Regions from separate parts of the Methylobacterium sp. M6A4_1b genome, predicted to be linked through region 2. Evidence: predicted binding sites of a transcription regulator. Region 2 holds the regulator's gene; each other region holds the start of a gene.

Region 1 (6,289 bases), on a different contig from region 2:
GGCCCGGCGCAGGGCCAGGGCGCGGTTGTCGGCCACGATCCTGGCCGCGAGCCCGCGATAGCGCTCGGCGATGTAGCCGTTCAGCCCGAACAGCTTGACCTCCTTGGCGGATTCGACGCTGGCGCCGAGGAAGCGCAGATAGTCGATCTCGCGTCGCTCCGGCGTCCGGGTCCAGGCGAGCCGGTAGCCCTCGCGGTTGAAGTAGGTCTCGTTGAGAAAGGCCGGCACCAGGGCCGCCACGAGGAGCAGGATCAGCCAGGGCGCGAAGGCCACGAGGCCGAGGGCGAAGGCCACCAGGGTGATGAGGTCCTGCCCCTGGCCGAAGAGCTGGAACAGGAGGTTGGAGCGGCCCGTAACCTGACGCCGCGCCCTCTCCAGGCGGTCCTGCTGCGCGCTGTCCTCGAACTGCTCGAGGTCGAGGTCGGCGGCGTGCCGCATCAGCTTCAGGGTGGCGGCGTTGCCGTAGAGGTCGGCCACGAGACCGTCGACCAAGGTGCTGGCACGGCCGAGGAGGTCGGACAGGATGGCGAGGCCGAACTCCGCCGCCACCAGCAGGGCGAGGTGCCGCAGGGCGGGTTCCGCGAGCCACGCCTCGACCCCGAGGCCGACCGGATGCGGCCGGGCATGCTCGGCCACGATCGCGTCGAGGATGAGCTTGGCGAGGTAGAGCATCAGGACCGGCAGGCTCGCCCGCGCGAGGCGCAGCCCGAGGCTCGCCACGAGAAGGCGCGGACTGGCGGCATAGACGAGGCGGGCCAGGGCCGGCAGGTGACGCAGGGCGCCGAGGCGCGCGGATAGGGCCGTCAGGGGGGAGAGGCGGTCGGGCATCGGCCGGGACCATGACCGGGACCGGCATCCCCGTCGATGCCGCAGACGCCGCACCTGCGCGGTCGCGCAGATGTCAGTGGGCGACCGGCCGAAGTGTTCAAGCTCTTGAGGACAGCCGATTCGACGGCGAGACTTCACTTTATCGCCTATGTTAGGCGTCCATCATGTCCACAGGCGCGAGGCCGCCCTCAATGCTCAGCGGTTCAGCGGTCCTGCGGGTCGGCGTTCTCATCGTGGTGGCGGCCATCCTCGCCGTGATCGTCCAGGTCCTGCGTCCGCACGACGGCGGACCGGCGGACGCCCCCGCCGTCCGGACGGCCCCCGAGACCGGAAGGGCCGGAACCCAGGCGGCGATGCCGCCGGCCGTCACGCGCCCGGTCTCTCCGGTGGCGCCGCAGCCGAGCCCTGCTCCGGCCCCACAGGCCGCCATCCCCCCCGCCGTGCCTTCGCCGACCGTGTCTTCGCCGACCGTGCCTTCGCCTTCCCCGAACGTGCCCCTGCCGCCAAGCCTTTCGGCGGCGACCCAGACGCCCCCGCCCCCTGACCGGAGCTTCGTCGATGCGGCTCGCCCAGCGGCCCCGTCGGTCGGCGAGCGGGACATCGACAACGCCGCCGAAACCGCCGGTCCGCGCGGCGTCGCGATCGTCGACCTCAATACCGGGAGCGTCGCCGAATTGAACGGCCTGCGGGGCGGCGGCATGATCGGGCGGGCCATCGCTCAGAAGCGCCCCTACGCATCCGTCGGCGAGCTCCTGTCGAAGCGCGTCCTCAGCCGGGCGGTCTACGAGCGGATCAAGGATCAGGTCACGGTGCGCTGAAGCCCGTTTCGGGTAGCGCGGCGCGCGCCGCCTGCCTAAGATGCGGCTCCGGGAAGCCGGAAAGTCGCTTCGATCACCAGGAACGAGCCATGTTTGCGCAAGCCGGGGGCGTTACCTTTCGCGAGGATCTCGGCGTCGAGGAGACCACCGAGACCGACAACATCGTCCGATGGGACGGCGAGAAGCTCTACGTGGAGCACGACATCTACCACAACGGCCAGCTGGTCCACCGCAAGTACCGCAAGAACGTCAGCGAGGCGGTGGCCCGGGCACTGCAGGCTCTGATCAACCGGTCGCAGCAATAGGGTCTCCGGTCCGGTGCCCTGCGCGGCCGGACCGATTCCGTCGATCCCTACTTCCCGATCCAGTCGTGGCCGGCCACCACCGCCTCGACCGGGCGCGTCCAGGTGCCGGGCTGGTCGGTGGCCCCGGTTCCGAGGGCGCACTGAACCATGACGCTGTCGCTCCAGCGCCCGTACTTGTAGCCCACCGCCGGCAGCAGCCCGACGCGCACGAAGCCGCAGGCCTCGTGGAGGCGTAAACTGGCCTCGTTCCGCGCGTCGATGTAGCCGATCATCTGACGGTAGCCGCCCGCCGCGCAGGCCTCGATCAGCGCCGGCAGCAGACGCCGGCCGATGCCCGCATGCAGGTGCTCGTGATGGACGTAGATCGAGTGCTTCAGGGTGTAGCGGTAGGCCGGGCGCTTGCGGAACGGCACCGCGTAGGCGTAGCCCGCCACGATGCCGTCGCGATCCGCCACGAGGTGCGGCAGGCGCTTCTTGCGCATGGCTTTCCGCCGCTTCTTCAGGTCGTCGGGATGGAGCGGGTCCGCTTCGAAATCCCCGACATCGCCGACGCCGCGCCGGATGTGATGGGCGTAGATGTCGACCATGTCCGGCACGTCGGCATCCGACGAGGGCCGGATGACGAGGTCGGGGTCGCTCTCGGACGAGCCCGCCATCAGCGTGCCTCGCGCAGGACGCGGGGCTCTCGCATGACATAGGTGTAGAACCGGATGGTCCCGTCCGGATCGACATCACGGAACACGCCCTGGATCTCGGCTTCGAAGCCCGGGAACAGGTTCGCGGAGCGCTCGAACATCTTGAAGTAGTCCAGCATGGGTTTGGCCCGCTCGTCCAATCGCTCGCCCGGAAGCACCGTGCCGATGCCCGGCGGGTAGACCAGAAGCAAGGTCGTCGCCACGCGCCCCTCGGCCTCCGCGATCGGCACGTAATCGACGTTGTTGCGGGTGAGTTGCTGCACCGCCTCCTTGGGGGTCATCACCATCTCGGGCAGGTGCCCCGGCTCGAACTGCTTGCGCTGGAGCGTGCTGGTGCCGTGCTCGCGGTGGAAGGCATGGAAGTCGGCGCAGAGGTCGCGCAGGCGCACGCCCTTGTAGCGATTGGGCCGGCGCCGCACGAACTCCGGCATCGCCTCCTCCAGGGGCACGTTGTCGTCGTGCAGGCGCTTGAAGGCCACGAGGCCGGAGATCAGCGTGCCGGCCTTGGAGGACTCGACGCCCGGCGTCAGCAGGAAGAGCAGCGAATTGAGGTCGTTCTTCTCCGGCACGATGCGGTTTTCGCGCAGGTACTGCGCCACGATGGGCGCCGGCACGCCGTGCTCGGCATACTCGCCCGTGTGCCGGTTGAAGCCGGGGGTGAGCACGGTGAGCTTGTTGGGGTCCGTCATGGCGTAGTCGGGCGCCACGTGCGTGAAGCCGTGCCAGTCGGCCCCCGGCGTCAGCTCCCAGTACTTCGCGTTGCCGGCGAGCTCGTCGGTGGAGAGGCTCTCCCACGGCACCTTGCCGTCGGGTCCCTTGACCGTGTCCGGCACGAAGGGGTCGAAGAACCAGCGCCGCAGGGGATCGCCCTCCTTCTCCTCGAACTCGCGGCGGATGGCGCGGACCTTCTTGCGCCACTCGATGCCCAGACGAATGGTGTCGTCCCACAGCACGACGCCGGAGCGGCCCTTCATCATCTGGGCGCCGACGTCGAGGGAGGCGAACAGGGGATAGAACGGCGAGGTCGAGGCGTGGACCAGGAAGGTCTCGTTGAAGCGCCGGTGCTCGATGCGCCGGGTCTGGCCGCGGATATGGCTGTCCTTGGTGTGGATCTGCGAGGCCTGGGAGAAGCTCGCAAGCTGCTTGTGGGTCGACTGGGTGGCGATGATGCCGGGCGAGGTCTCGTCGAGACCTTTGAGCCCCATGGCGAAGCGGCCGGCGAAGAGCGGGTGGAACTTCATGAAGCCCGCCCAGGCCTCGTCGAAGAGGATGTAGTCGCAAAGATGCCCGATCTTATCGAGAATCATCTGTGCGTTGTAGATCGTGCCGTCGTAGGTGCACTGCTCGACCACCGCGACGCGGAACGGGCGCTCGCGCCGCCAGGCCTCCTTGTCGGTGATCAGCGGATTGTCGCGGATCTTCTGGCGGATGACGGTCTCGTCGAGGGCCTCGTGGTACATCGGGCCGATCAGACCGTAGGCGTTGCGGTCGGTTTCCAGGAAGACGGGAATCGCTCCGCCGAGGAACAGTGCGCCGTGATGCGCGGCCTTGTGGTTGTTTCGGTCGAACAGCACGAGGTCGCCCTCGGCCACCAGGGCCGAGAGCACGATCTTGTTGGAGGCCGAGGTGCCGTTGAGGACGAAGTAGGTCTTCTCCGCCCCGAAGATGACGGCCGCCTCCTTCTGCGCCTTCAGGGCCGGGCCCTCGTGGACGAGGAGGTCGCCGAGATCGAGCACCGAGTTGTCGAGGTCGTCGCGGAACACCGCCTCACCGAGATGCTCGACGAAGATGCGCCCGATCGGCGAACGGTTGTAGAAGATGCCGCCGTTGTGGCCGGGGCAGGTCCAGAGCTGGTTGCCCTGCTCGGCATAGTCGACCAGCGCGCCGAAGAACGGCGTCTTCAGGGTCTCGGCGTACTGCTTCACGCGGCTCACCAAGCCGCGGGCGATGTAGTCCGGGGTCTCCTCGGCGAGGAAGATGTAGCCGTCGATGAAGTCCAGCACCTCGACGGGGATGTCCTCCAGGCGCTTGCGGCGAACCATGATGACGATGGGCATCTCCAGCCCGCGCTTGCGCATCAGGTTGATGAGGGCCGCCGCCTTGCCGTCGAGGCCGCGCTTGCCCCAATCCACCACCATGCAGCCGATGGCCGAATCTGTCTGGACCGCGATGGCCGCGTCCTCGACGCGCCGGGCCCGCACCACCTCGAAGCCGAGCTTCTCCACGGAGCCGATGATCTGCTGGACGCGCACGCCCTCGAGATCGTCCGGGTCGAAGTTCGGCGCGCACATCAGGACGGTGAAGCGGCGAAAGAAATCCATGCGGAAAAGGCTCCCAGGGGCGTTTGGCGCACCGTTCGCGACGGGACGTGACGCTTCGATGACGATCTTGCGGCGGTCGCGGTGTTTTCAGGCCTCGCGCGGCACGACGGAGAGCCGACTTACGATCAGGCGCGGCGTTTGACGAGCCCAAGGCGGCGGATCACGCCGTAGACCGCCACGGCCGCCACCGCACAGATGACCAGGGCGAGGAACGAGCCGTTCTCGAAATCGCCGAGGAAGAGCCCCTTGGTGTTCATGCCGAACACACCGGTCACCAGGGTCGGCGGCAGGAACAGGGCGGTGAGGATCGAGAGGGTGAAGAGCTGGCGGTTGGTCTCGGCCGCGTTTCGCCCGGCGATCTCGTCCTGCAGCAGGCGGCTGCGCTCGGACAGGACAAGCATGTCGCGGTGAAGCGAGTCGAGGCGCTGGACCACGCGGGCGGCCATGGTCACCACCGCCTCCGGCAGGGCGTCGTCCTCTTCCTCGGTCTCCGCCTCGAGGCGGTGAAAGACCGCGCTGAGGCCGGCGAGTTGACGGTGCTGGCGCACGGCCTGCCGGCGGATCGGCGCCAGGGGCCTGGGATCGTCGGGCTGATCCTCGTCGAGTATCCGGTCCTCGATGGCATCGAGTTCGTCCGAGAAGCGGCGGGCCGAGGCGTCGAGGGCGGCGGCGACCCCGGTGACGAAGATCTCGAGCAGCGCCGCCGGTGTGGCCACGCGCCGCCCGGCCAGCACCGCGTCGCGGGCGGCTTCCGCTGCGGCGGTCGCGTGCCGTCGCCCGCTCACGAGGAGGCGCTCGCCCAGCACGCAGTGCAGGCGCCCGGCCGGTTCATCCCCGATCCGGCCACCGAATTCGCGCTCCCGATCGGCGATCACGAGGCCGAGATCGGCGCCCTCGATCACCACGCGCTGATGCCCGTCGCGGGCGAAGGTGGCGGCGGCGAGAGTGGGCGGGCCGAGCCGCCCGGCGGCGATCAGCCCGTCGAGGCGTGCATCGACGAGGTCGAGATGCAGCCAGAGGAATCCCTCGGCGACGGGCTCGGGCAGGCCGCCAGCCGCCTCCAGCAGGCGCCCGCGCCCCTCGGCGTCGAACGTTATCGCGAAGAGCAGGCACGGTAGGGCGGTGGCGTCGGTAAGGAGGCGCTGCATGCGGGCGGCCCTGTTGCCGGCAAACCGCCGACGGTCGCCGCGCTGGATCGCAAGTGCGGGCGACACTGTCATGACGGTGGCCGGCACGGGAGACGAGGAGGCGACCGCCCGCCTTCTGGTCTCGCGACAAAGCAGGCGACGGGAGCAATGCCGCCGTGGGCGTTCCGTCCGCGG
Region 2 (6,289 bases):
CGGAGGGGGTCGCCGAGTTCATGAAGAGCATGGCGCAGGGGCAGGCCGGAACGGGCGGCGAGGTCGACCTCGACGCCGCGGGCCGCGCCTTCGTCGCCGAGCACCGCCCGACCTCGCTGATCGGCCGCCTCGCCACCGTCGAGGAGGTGGCCAGCATGGTCGCCTACGTCTGCAGCCCGGCCGCCAGCGCCACCAGCGGCGCGGCGCTCCGCGTCGACGGCGGCGTCGTGCGCAGCATCGTGTGAGGGACCGCCCCGGCGGGTGCGGTTAAGGCAATCGAAATCTCTTCGACCGACCCTGGCCCGAACGGACGGGAGGGGAGCCGATGGGCGATTATGCGCTGGAGGGTCCGCGCTGGGGCGCGGGCGCGGCGGGAACCGGCGGTGGCACCGTGACCTGGGCCGTCGACGGCACGATCCCGACCTCGTTCCTCGGCATCCTCCAGAGCGCCTTCGCGGCCTGGGCCGCCTCCGCGGACATCGCCTTCCAGCAGGTCGCCTCGACGGCGACCGCCCAGATCGACTTCACCCTCGGCGGCATCGACGGCCTCGGCAACACCGTGGGCTACGCCAACTACTCCTTCAGCGGCCAGCGCATGCAATCCGCGGCCGTGACCTTCGACACCGGCGAGGGCTGGCACGCCTCCGGCACCCGCGTGATCAGCAACCAGAACGTCGACCTCGCCGTCGTCGCCCTGCACGAGATCGGCCACGCCCTCGGGCTCGACCATTACAACGCCAAGCCCGAGGTGATGAACGCGATCCTCAATCCGGCCGTCACCGCCCTGGGCGCCGGCGACGTCGCGGGGATCCAGGCCCTCTACGGCGCCCCGAGCGCCCCGGCGGCGGTCGCGGCGATTCCGGCGGCCCCCGTCACCGCCCCCCCGGTCACCAGCGCCGTCACGGCGGTGTACCGGTTCTACGACACGCATACGGGCGATCATTTCTACACGACGAGCACGGCGGAGAAGCTGCAGATCCAGCAGACGCTGCCGTGGTTCACCTACGAGGGCACCCCCTGGGCGACTCCGGCCGAGGGCGCCGACACCGTCGACGTGTTCCGGTTCTTCGATACGGTCTCGAACGCCCACTTCTTCACGACGAGCGTCGCCGAGCGCGACCAGGTCCTGAAGACCGCGCCGAGCTACAAGTACGAGGGCGTGGCCTTCGAGGCCTACGCGGATGCGAGCGCCGCGGGCGGCCTGACCCTGGAGCGCTTCTACAACACCCAGACCGGCCAGCATCACTTCGCCGGCAGCGCCGAGGAGGCCAACGGCATCAACCACGGCGCCGCCGGCCCGAACTGGGTCGACGAGGGCAAGGGCTTCACCGTCCACCTGCCCACCGACGCCATGCTGTTCGCCTGAGGGCGAACCCGGGCGCCGACCGGCCTCGCGCCGTTCGGGGCCGGCGATCCGGCTCCGCTGCTCGCTTCGGTCACTCGGCCCAGCTACTCGGCTTCCGCCTCGAACATCTCGTCGAAGGAATAGCCCGAGCCGCGCACGGTGCGGATCGGGTCGCTCTGGCGCGGGCGGTTGAGGGCCTTGCGCAGGCGGCCGACATGGACGTCGACCGTGCGCTCGTCGATGTAGACGTCGTGCCCCCAGACGCCGTCGAGGAGCTGCTCGCGGGAGAACACGCGGCCGGGGCTCTGCATCAGGAATTCGAGGAGCTTGAACTCCGTCGGCCCGAGATGGATCTCGCGGCCCTCCCGGCGGATGCGGTGGCTGACCCGGTCGAGCTCGATGTCGCCGGCCACCAGCAGGTTGGCCACGTGGGCGGGCTTGGCCCGGCGCAGCAGGGCACGGACCCGGGCGAGGAGCTCGGGCACCGAGAACGGCTTCACGATGTAGTCGTCCGCCCCCGTGCCGAGGCCGCGGATGCGGTCGCCCTCCTCGCCGCGGGCGGTGAGCATGATCACCGGCAGCCGCTCGGTCTCGCGCCGGGCGCGGATGCGGCGGCAGAGCTCGATGCCCGACAGGGCCGGCAGCATCCAGTCGAGGAGGACGAGGTCGGGGACCTGCTCCTGCAGGCGCAGGTCCGCCTCGTCGCCGCGCGCGGCCGAGTCGACGATGAACCCCTCGGCCTCGAGGTTGTAGCGGAGGAGGAGGGTCAGGGCCTCCTCGTCCTCGACGATCAGGATACGCGTACTCATCGTGCGCTTTCGATCAGACCGGCACGGATTCAGGCCGCGCCGGGCACGTCCACGGTGGCGTAGTTGGAGGCGTCGTTCTTCGGGCGCTCCCGCTCGGCCAGCAGGTTCTCGCCGGTGACGAGGTAGTGGATCGTCTCGGCGATGTTGGTGGTGTGGTCGCCGATGCGCTCGATGTTCTTGGCCACGAACAGGAGGTGCGTGCAGAACGAGATGTTGCGCGGATCCTCCATCATGTAGGTCAGGAGTTCGCGGAACAGCGAGTTGTAGAGCGCGTCGATGGCGTCGTCGCGCTCCCACACGTCCAGCGCCGCCTTGATGTCCCGGCTGGCATAGGCGTCGAGGACGTCCTTGAGCTGCTCCTGCACCAGGTCGCTCATGTGCTGGACGCCGATGACGATCTTCTGCGGCTGGATCTGGTCGGCGATCGCGACCACGCGCTTGGCGACGTTCTTGGCCAGATCCCCGATGCGCTCGAGATCGTTCGACACGCGGATCGCCGTCACGGTCTCGCGCAGGTCGATCGCCAGGGGCTGGCGCCGGGCGATGAGCAGGATCGCCCGCTCCTCGATCTCGCGCTGGAGGGTGTCGAGGCGGGTATCGGCGGAGATCACCGCCTGGGCCAGGGGCGAATCCCGGCGCACCAGGGCCTCGCCGGCCTCGGTCATCATCTTCTCGGCGATGCCGCCCATCTCGGAGATCGAGCGGCGCAGATCTTCGAGGTCCGTGTCGTAGGATTTGACGATGTGGTCGGGCATGGGTGTGCTCCTCGATCGGGCCGCCTGCACGGTGCCCGCCCTGATGGTGTCTGGCGCGGGCCGCGACCGGCCCGCACGGGTCGGTTCCGGCCTGCCGAGGATCAGCCGAAGCGGCCGGTGATGTAATCCTGCGTCTGGCGCTTCTCCGGATTCATGAAGATGCGCGTCGTCGGGCCGAATTCCACCAGTTCACCGAGGTACATGAACGCGGTGAACTGCGAGATGCGCGCCGCCTGCTGCATGTTGTGCGTGACGATGACGATGGTGAATTCCGAGCGCAGCTGCTCGATCAGCTCCTCGATGCGGCCGGTGGAGATCGGGTCGAGGGCCGAGGTCGGCTCGTCGAACAGGATCACCTCGGGACGCTGGGCCACCGTGCGGGCGATGCAGAGGCGCTGCTGCTGGCCGCCCGAGAGGCCCATGCCGGACTGCTTGAGCTTGTCCTTCACCTCGTCCCAGAGGGCGGCCTTGCGCAGGGATTCCTCGACGCGCACGTCGAGGTCGGCCTTGGGCAGCTTCTCGTAGAGGCGCAGGCCGAAGGCGACGTTGTCGTAGATCGACATCGGGAACGGGGTCGGCTTCTGGAACACCATGCCGATGCGCGAGCGCAGCTCGTTGAGGTCGACCTTGGAGTCGAGGACGTTCTGGCCGTCGAGGAGGATCTCGCCCTCCGCGCGCTGCTCCGGATACAGGCTGTAGATCCGGTTGAAGGTGCGCAGCAGGGTCGACTTCCCGCAGCCCGAGGGGCCGATCAGCGCCGTGACCTGGCGGTCGTGGAAGTTGAGGTTGACCGACTTCAGGCCATGGAAGCTGCCATAGTAGAAGTTCAGGTCCTTCACGGCGATGCGGATCGGTGAGGACTCGTCGGCCTTGTGGCGTCCGGTGAGCTGCGCGGACGTGATCCCGGGAGCGGCGTTCATCGGTTCAAGATCCTGTCGGTCGGAATGCGGGGAGGTGCGGCGCGCCGGAGATCAGCGCGAGCGCTCGGACTTGATGACGAAGCGGGCCACGATCGAGAGGGCGAGGATCGTGACGGTGATGAGGAGGGCGCCGGCCCAGGCGAGCTGCTGCCAGTTCGGGTAGGGCGAGAGCGCGAACTGGTAGATCATCACCGGAAGGTTCGGGATGCCGCCCATCAGGTCGGAGCGGAACCAGCTGTTGTTGTTGAGCGCGGTGAAGAGCAGCGGCGCGGTCTCGCCGGCGATGCGGGCGAGCGCCAGGATGATGCCGGTGACGATGCCGGCGCTGGCCCCGCGCCAGGTGATGCTCTTGATCACGATGGAGGGCGGCGCCCCCAGGGCCGCGCCGGCCTCGCGCAGGGTGGAGGGCACGAGGCGCAGCATGTCCTCGGTGGTGCGCACGATGACCGGGGTGGCGATGATGGCCAGAGCCACCGCGCCGGCCCAGCCGGAATAGGAGCCCATCGGGCGCACCATCAGCGTGTAGACGAACAGGCCGATCAGGATCGAGGGTGCCGAGAGCAGGATGTCGTTGAGGAACCGGATGACGTCGGCGAGCTTCGAGTTGCGGCCGTATTCGGCCAGGAAGGTGCCGGCCATCACGCCGACCGGGGTCGCCACCAGGATGCCGAGGAAGGTCAGCACCAGGCTGCCCAGGACCGCGTTGGCGATGCCGCCGCCCTCGGAGCCGGGGCCCGGCGTCGGCTTGGTGAAGAGGGTCGGCGAGAAGCCCTTGATGCCCTCGACCACCAGCATGAACAGGATCGAGCCGAGGACGACGATGCCGATCAGGGTGGCGAGGGTGCTCGCCAGGATCAGGGTCTTGTCGGCGATCCGGCGGCCGGGGCGGACCCGGCTGATCCGGGCCGGCGCGGCGGTGGTGGCGAGGGGGTTGGCGGCGTCCATGATGGGTTCCTGACGTCTCGGGGCGGGCCGGGGCGATGCGGCCTCAGGCGACCTTGGCGCGGCGGGTGAGGATGCGGGCGATGATCAGGACGAAGAAGGTGATGACGAACAGGATGCAGCCGAGCGCCATCAGGGAGTTCAGCTGCAGGCCGTCGGCCTCGTTGAACTCGTTGGCGATGCGCGACGCGATGGTGGAGCCCGGGTCGAAGACCGAGCCCGAGAGCCGGTTGGCGTTGCCGATGACGAAGGTCACCGCCATGGTCTCGCCGAGCGCCCGGCCGAGGCCGAGCATGATCGCGCCGATGATCGAGACCGAGGCCTGGGGCACGAGGACGTGGCGCACCACCTCCCAGGTGGTGCAGCCGATGCCGTAGGCGCTCTCGCGCAGCACGGTCGGGATCTGGTCGAGCATGTCGCGGGTGATCGAGGCCACGAAGGGCACGATCATGATCGCCAGGATGATGCCGGCGGTGAGGATGCCGACGCCCGAGGGGACGCGGGCGTAGAACAGGGTGCCGACGATCGGCATGCCCTCGACCACGTTCGAGACCGGCACCTGCACGAAGCGGGCGAAGAGCGGCGCGAACACGAACAGGCCCCACATGCCGTAGATGATGCTCGGCACCGAGGCGAGGAGCTCGATGGTCATCGCGACCGGCTTGCGCGCCCAGCCGGGGCAGAGCTGCGTCAGGTAGACGGCGATGCCGAGCGAGAGCGGCACGCCGATGAGCAGGGCGAGGAAGGCGGAGGCCAGGGTGCCGACGATGGCCACGAAGGCCCCGTACTGCTCCTGCCCGATGTTCCAGGCGCTGGAGGTGACGAAGCCGAAGCCGAACTCGTTGAAGGCCGGCCAGGCGCCGTAGGCGATGGAGCCGAGGATGCCGGCGAGCACGAACAGCACCAGGAGCGCCGAGCCGTAGGAGGCCGCGCGGAACAGGCTGTCGCCGAGGCCGCCGGGCTTCTTCCGGGCCGAGGCGCGGTCGCGCGTCAGGGCGATCTGGTCAGTCAAGGCGGCCATCCGAATGTCTTCTCTTCACCGGGCGGCGTCCTACCCTGCGCCGTTCGCCGGCGCGAGGGGGGATCACCGGATCGTTGCCAAAGGGGGTGGCGAGGGGGAGACCGGCGCCGTGGCGCCGGTCCCGTCCGTCGCGAAACGGGGGCGCGGTGGCTCGCCCCCGGGGTCTCGCGGGCCGGAGGCCCGCGAGGGACGGGCTCACATGTTGAGGACCGGCTTGCCGTCCTTGCCCTTGATCTCCTTCCACGCGTCGTGGATCTGGCCGACGACGGCGTCGGGCAGCGGCACGTAGTCGAGGTCGGTGGCGAGCTTGTCGCCGTTCTTGTAGGCCCAGTCGAAGAACTTCAGCACGTCGGCGGTCTTGGCCGCGTCGACCGGGTCCTTGTGGACGAGGATGAAGGTGGCGGCGGTGATCGGCCAGGCGTTGTCACCGGCCTGGTCGGTCAGCGAGATGCCGAATCCGGGGGCGGACTTCCAGTCGGCGCTGGCGGCGGCGGCCT
Region 3 (6,289 bases), on a different contig from region 2:
CGGGTGGATGTTGATCATCCGCCCCGCCCAGGCCTCGACGAAGCCGGCGGAGAAGATCCGCATGAAGCCTGCCAGGCACACGAGGTCGATATCGGCCGCCTCCAGTTCGGCGTTCAGCGCCGCGTCGAAGGCTTCCCGGCTCGGATAGGCCTTGTGATCGATGGCGCGGGTCGGGATGCCACGTTCCGCCGCGTAGACGAGTCCGGGAGCCTCGGGACGGTTGGCCGCCACCAGCACGATCTCGGCCGGGTAGTCCGGCGCCTGCGCCGCCGCGATCAGCGAAGCCATGTTGGAGCCGCGCCCCGAGATGAGGATCGCGACGCGGGTCCTTCTTGCGGGCGCCATCAGAAGGCGAGCCGGCCTTCGAAGGTCACGGGTTCGGCCCCGCGCGGCGTGATCCGGCCGAGGCGAACCGGAGAGGCGCCGCCGAGGTCGAGGGCCTTCGACACGGCGCTCACGCTCTCGGGCGCCACCACCACCACCATGCCGATGCCGCAGTTGAAGGTGCGCAGCATCTCGGATTCGGCGACCCCGCCGACCTCCGAGAGCCAGCCGAAGACCGGCGGCGGGATGATCGCGTCGAGGTCGATGCTGATGCCGACGCCGTCGGGCAGGACCCGGGGCAGGTTGTCGGGGAAGCCGCCACCGGTGATGTGGGCCAGCGCCTTGATCCCGTCCGTGGTGCGCAGGGCCGCCAGCAGCGGCTTCACGTAGATCCGGGTCGGCTCCAGCAGGGCCTCGCCGAGGGTTCGGGCGGGCTCGAAGGGCGCGGGGTCGTCGTAGGACAGGCCGCTGCGCTCGACGATCCGACGCACCAGCGAGAAGCCGTTGGAATGGACGCCAGAGGAGGGCAGGCCCAGCACCACGTCGCCGGGCACGATGTTGCCGCGCGGCAGCAGGGTGCCGCGCTCGGCCGCTCCGACGCTGAACCCGGCCAGATCGTAGTCGGAACCGTCGTAGAGACCCGGCATCTCGGCGGTTTCGCCGCCGATCAACGCACAGCCGGCCAGCCGGCACCCGGCCGCGATGCCGCGCACGATGTCGGCGCCGACCCCGGGCACCAGCTTGGCGGTGGCGAAGTAGTCGAGGAAGAACAGCGGCTCCGCGCCCTGCACGATGATGTCGTTCACGCACATCGCCACGAGGTCGATGCCGATGGTGTCGTGGCGGTTCGTCTCGATGGCGATCTTGACCTTGGTGCCGACACCGTCGTTGGCCGCCACCAGGATCGGGTCCCGGAAGCCCGCGGCCTTGAGGTCGAACAGCCCGCCGAAGCCGCCGATCTCGGCATCCGCGCCCGGCCGGCGGGTAGCCCTCACCAGCGGCTTGATCGTCTCGACCATGGCATTGCCGGCGTCGATGTCGACGCCCGCCTGCGCGTAGGTCATTCCGTTTTTGGGCTCGCCGGTCATCCGCGCCGCTCTCCGAGGGTCCGTGTTCCGCGACCTCTAACCGCTCCCGCGCGCCTCCGCGAGTCCGTCATCGCGGGGAGCGGATATTCGTGCCCCGAGCGGCGCCCAGGGGCCGATGCGCGCGCGGGAAGGCGCGCCGGCATGCATCCCGCAGCCTTGACCCCATCCCCTCCCGTTCCCACTGTTGATCCGCGAACGACGACGTGAACGGGGAACGGCCGATGCGCGGCAGGGCGATGATCGGGCTGATGGCCCTCGTGGGCCTCGCTCTGCTGGTCTACCTCCTCGCCGACGTGCTCCTGCCCTTCGTGGCGGGCCTGGCCCTCGCCTATCTTCTCGATCCGATCGCCGACCGGCTGGAGCGCCTCGGACTTGGACGACTCGCCGCCTCGCTCCTCATCCTGGCGGTGTTCGTGGTCGGACTCGTGGTGGTCCTGCTCATCGCGGTGCCGCTGGCCGCCAACCAGATCTCGGCGCTGATCGCGACCCTGCCCGGCATGGTCTCGCGGCTGCAGGGCATCCTGGCGGACCGGGCAGGGCCGCTGCTGCAGCGGGTGGGCGGGGCCGACGTCCTCACCGACCTGCAGTCGCAGGTCGGGACCCTGGTCGGGCAGGGGGGCACCTGGTTCCTCGCCTTCCTCAAGTCCCTGTGGTCGGGCAGCCAGGCCCTGATCTCCATCGCGTCGCTCCTCGTGGTGACGCCGGTGGTGGCGTTCTACCTCCTGGTCGACTGGGACCGGATGATCGCGACCCTCGACCGGTGGGTACCCCCGCGCCACCGCCCGGTCGTGCGGCGCCTCGGACGCGAGATCGACGGGGCGGTCACGGGCTTCGTCCGCGGCCAGACCCTGGTCTGCCTCATCCTCGGCACCTTCTACGCCGTCGGCCTGTTCCTGGTCGGCTTGAACTTCGGCGTGCTCATCGGCTTGATCGCCGGCTTCCTGACCTTCATCCCCTATGTCGGGACCCTGACCGGGTTCCTGCTCTCGGCCGGCGTCGCCCTGGCCCAGTTCTGGCCGGATTCCGACTGGCTGCATATCGGGCTGACCATCGGGGTCTTCGTCGTCGGCCAGTTCCTCGAAGGCAACATCATCTCGCCCAAGCTGGTCGGCGAGTCGGTCGGCCTGCACCCGGTCTGGCTGATGTTCGCCCTCCTCGCCTTCGGCTCGCTGTTCGGCTTCCTCGGGCTCCTGCTCGCGGTCCCGGTGGCGGCCTCCATCGGCGTGCTCGTCCGCTTCGTCTTGGAGCGTTACCTCCAGAGCCCACTCTACCACGCGGACGCGCCCGTGCTCCTGTCCAAGCCCGAACCCTGAATGGCCACCCGCGACACCGTCCCCCCGAAGCAGCTGGCCTTCGATCTGCCGGCCGACCCACGCTACGGCCGCGAGGACTTCCTCGTCGGACCCGCCAACGAGGCCGCCTACGCGCTCATCGAGGCCTGGCCGAACTGGCCCGACACCGTGTGCCTGCTCACCGGGCCGCCGGGCAGCGGCAAGAGCCACCTCGCCTCGATCTGGGCGACGCGCTCCCACGCCTGGACCGCGCAGGCCTCGGAGATCACGGCCGCCACCGTCCCGCGCTTCCTCTCCAACGGCGCCCTGGTGATCGAGGATATCGACCGCGCCGGAGTCGACGGAACCGCACCTCGCGACGAAGCCGCCTTGTTCCACCTCCTGAACCTCGCCCGCGAGCGCGGCTGCCCGGTGCTCGTCACCTCCGCCACCTCGGTGGAAGGCTTGGGCCTGACCACGGCGGACCTGCGCTCGCGCCTGCGTCTCGCGCCCGGCGCCACAATCCTTCCGCCCGACGACGCCCTGCTGCGCGCGGTGCTCGTCAAGCTCTTCGTCGACCGCCAGCTGGTGGTGGATCTCGCCATCGTCGAGGCCCTGGCCCTGCGGATCGATCGCTCCCTCGGGCGGGCCCGAGAGGTCGTCACCGCACTGGACCGGGATGCCCTGAGCCGGGGCCGGCGCATCACCAAGCCCCTGGCGCTGGCGGTGCTGCAGCGCCTCGGCTTCGGGGTCGAAGCGCCGGACGACGAGGAACCGGAGGATGAGGATCAAGCCGAGCCCGGGGACGAAGCGCTCGCGTGAGAATGGCGCGCCGGCTCGTCCGGCGACCGATGATCGTCATTCAACCGTCACAAACACCGACCCGGGCCGTGCTACGACGCCGACCCCTCAACCTGTAGGAGACGAACTCTTGGCGGATATGGACTCGGACGCGACCGCAGCGGATGACGGAACCCCGCGTGTCACCGAGGGCCGCGCCCGGGCGGCCCGTCCAACCGCCCGGCGGACCGCGCCCCCTGTCTCGGGCTCTCCCAAGCCGCGGCCGGGAAAAGCGATCCAGGAGGTCCCCACGGAGGCGCGGGTGCCGGCGTCCGAATCTCCGCGCGCCGAATCTTCGCGCCCCGAAGCCCCGACGTCAGTGGCTGCGGCCTCAGAGGCCCTGCCCGACGCCGATCTCGACCTGCCGCCGCCCGGAGACCTGCCGCCGCCCGCCGAGGTGCTGCCCGGCGCCGAAGCGCGCGATTCCGTGCGGGAGGCGGGGCTCGCCCTGCGGCACTCTCCCGAGCGCTTCGTCAACCGCGAACTGTCCTGGCTCCAGTTCAATCGCCGGGTGCTGGAGGAGGCCTCGAACGCGAACCATCCCCTCCTGGAGCAACTTCGCTTCCTATCGATCTCGGCCAACAACCTCGACGAATTCTTCATGGTGCGCGTCGCCGGCCTGCACGATCAAGTCCGCGCCGGCCTCGTCCTGCCCTCGCAGGACGGCCTGACCCCGGCCGAGCAGCTCGCCCGCGTCGGAACCGAGGTCTCGCGCCTCGCCCTCGACCAGCAGACGCGCTGGCGCGAGCTGCGCGGGGAACTCCTCGGCGTCGGCATCGAGCTCCTGGAGCCCGCCGGTCTGACTCAGGAGCACAGGGCGTGGCTGGAGGACTACTTCCTCAACCTCGTCCTGCCGGTGCTGACGCCGCTGGCCATCGACCCGGCGCACCCGTTCCCGTTCATTCCCAATCTGGGCTCCACCATCGCGCTGATGCTGGTGCGTCCGCGCGACGGCCGGACCCTGCGCGCGCTGATCCGGCTCCCGGCGGTGCTCGACCGGTTCGTGCGTTTGCCGGATGCCGAGAACGATGCGACCGCCCGCTTCATCGCCATCGAACAGGTCATCGTGCTGTTCACCGGCCGGCTCTTCCCCGGTTACACCGTGCGCGGACAGGGCGCGTTCCGCGTCATCCGCGATTCCGACCTGGAGATCGAGGAGGAGGCCGAGGACCTCGTCCTGCATTTCGAGACGGCCCTGAAGCAGCGCCGCCGCGGCGTCGTCATCCGGCTGGAGGTCGAGGCCGGAATGCCAGAGGATCTGCGCGCCTTCGTGGCCGACGAGCTCGAGATCGGCAGCGATGCGGTGATCTTCGTGGAGGGCATGCTCGCCCTCAACGAGCTGTCGCAGATCGTCGGCATCGACCGGCCGGACCTGAAGTTCAAGTCCTACAACCCGCGCTTCCCAGAGCGCATCCGCGAGAGCGGCGGCGACGTCTTCGCCGCGATCCGGCAGAAGGACTTCATCGTCCACCACCCCTATGAATCCTTCGACGCCGTGGTGCAGTTCCTCGCCCAGGCCGCCCGCGATCCCAACGTGGTGGCGATCAAGCAGACGCTCTACCGCACCTCCTCGAACTCGCCGATCGTCGCCGCACTCGCGGAAGCCGCCGAACTCGGCAAGTCGGTGACGGCGCTGGTCGAGCTGAAGGCCCGCTTCGACGAGGAGGCCAACATCCGCTGGGCGCGCAACCTGGAGAAGGCCGGCGCGCAGGTGGTGTTCGGCTTCATCGAGCTGAAAACCCACGCCAAGCTGTCGATGGTGGTGCGCCGCGAGGGCGACCGCCTCGTCACCTACTGTCACGTCGGGACCGGCAACTACCACCCGATCACCGCGCGCATCTACACCGACCTCTCCTTCTTCACCGCCGATCCGGCGGTGGCGCGGGACGTCAGTCGGATGTTCAACTTCATCACCGGCTATGCGGAACCGGCCGAGCTGGAGCGGATGTCGGTCTCGCCGCTGACCCTGAAGCCGCGCCTCCTCGAGAACATCGAGGCGGAGGTGGCCCACGCGAAGGCCGGCCGGCCGGCCGCGATCTGGATCAAATGCAACTCGCTGGTCGACCAACAGATCATCGATGCGCTCTACGACGCCTCCCAGGCGGGTGTGCAGATCGACTGCGTGGTCCGCGGAATCTGCTGCCTCCGGCCGGGAATCCCGGGGCTGTCGGAGACGATCCGGGTCAAGTCGATCGTCGGGCGCTTCCTGGAGCACGGACGCATCTACTGCTTCGGCAACGGCGTCGGGCTGCCCCATCCCAAGGCGGTGGTCTACATCTCGTCCGCCGACCTGATGAGCCGGAATCTCGACCGCCGCGTCGAGGCGCTCCTCCCGATCACCAATCCGACGGTGCATCAGCAGGTGCTGGACCAGATCATGCTCGCCAACCTCCTCGACAACCGACAGAGCTGGCGTGTACTGGCGTCGGGTGCCAGCGAACGAATCCAGCCCGCAGAGGGGGAAGAGCCGTTCAACGCGCACAAGTATTTCATGACGAACCCGAGCCTGTCCGGGCGCGGCAAGTCGTCGAAGAAGTCCAGCCCGCGCGCCCTGAGCCGACGCGCGCAGCGTGGCTGACGGACCGTCCAGAGGAGCCCGCATGGGCCTCGACCCAGCCCGCCTCACGCCCGTCCAGGCAACCGCCTCGCACGGGGCCGGGGACCACATCGAGCCGGTGGCGATCATCGATATCGGCTCGAACTCGGTACGACTCGTCGCCTATGACGGCCTGACCCGGGCCCCCACACCGCTCTATAACGAGAAGG

What was found. The regulator PhoB, encoded in region 2, activates phosphate uptake and scavenging genes when phosphate is short. The targets are predictions, from matches to a motif close to TGTCATNNANCTGTCAT.
Region 1: the regulator PhoB is predicted to act here: its motif matches at 5,015-5,031, upstream of ACLBWX_RS12055 (Orn/Lys/Arg family decarboxylase).
Region 3: the regulator PhoB is predicted to act here: its motif matches at 3,540-3,556, upstream of ACLBWX_RS15970 (RNA degradosome polyphosphate kinase).

The regions. Positions count from the first base shown of each region.
Region 1 covers NZ_JBKEZQ010000010.1:45,502-51,790, forward strand. The annotation lists gene ACLBWX_RS12035 (ABC transporter ATP-binding protein) at 1-828, opposite strand, end outside; gene ACLBWX_RS12040 (helix-hairpin-helix domain-containing protein) at 1,020-1,646, shown strand; gene ACLBWX_RS12045 (hypothetical protein) at 1,736-1,951, shown strand; gene ACLBWX_RS12050 (N-acetyltransferase family protein) at 1,999-2,607, opposite strand; gene ACLBWX_RS12055 (Orn/Lys/Arg family decarboxylase) at 2,607-4,967, opposite strand; gene ACLBWX_RS12060 (CorA family divalent cation transporter) at 5,093-6,115, opposite strand.
Region 2 covers NZ_JBKEZQ010000001.1:283,506-289,794, forward strand. The annotation lists gene ACLBWX_RS01385 (SDR family NAD(P)-dependent oxidoreductase) at 1-245, shown strand, start outside; gene ACLBWX_RS01390 (matrixin family metalloprotease) at 326-1,366, shown strand; gene phoB (phosphate regulon transcriptional regulator PhoB) at 1,450-2,154, opposite strand; gene phoU (phosphate signaling complex protein PhoU) at 2,184-2,909, opposite strand; gene pstB (phosphate ABC transporter ATP-binding protein PstB) at 3,011-3,829, opposite strand; gene pstA (phosphate ABC transporter permease PstA) at 3,881-4,774, opposite strand; gene pstC (phosphate ABC transporter permease subunit PstC) at 4,818-5,792, opposite strand; gene pstS (phosphate ABC transporter substrate-binding protein PstS) at 5,988-6,289, opposite strand, start outside.
Region 3 covers NZ_JBKEZQ010000016.1:49,482-55,770, forward strand. The annotation lists gene purN (phosphoribosylglycinamide formyltransferase) at 1-345, opposite strand, end outside; gene purM (phosphoribosylformylglycinamidine cyclo-ligase) at 345-1,412, opposite strand; gene ACLBWX_RS15960 (AI-2E family transporter) at 1,634-2,725, shown strand; gene ACLBWX_RS15965 (hypothetical protein) at 2,726-3,505, shown strand; gene ACLBWX_RS15970 (RNA degradosome polyphosphate kinase) at 3,624-6,101, shown strand; gene ppx (exopolyphosphatase) at 6,124-6,289, shown strand, end outside.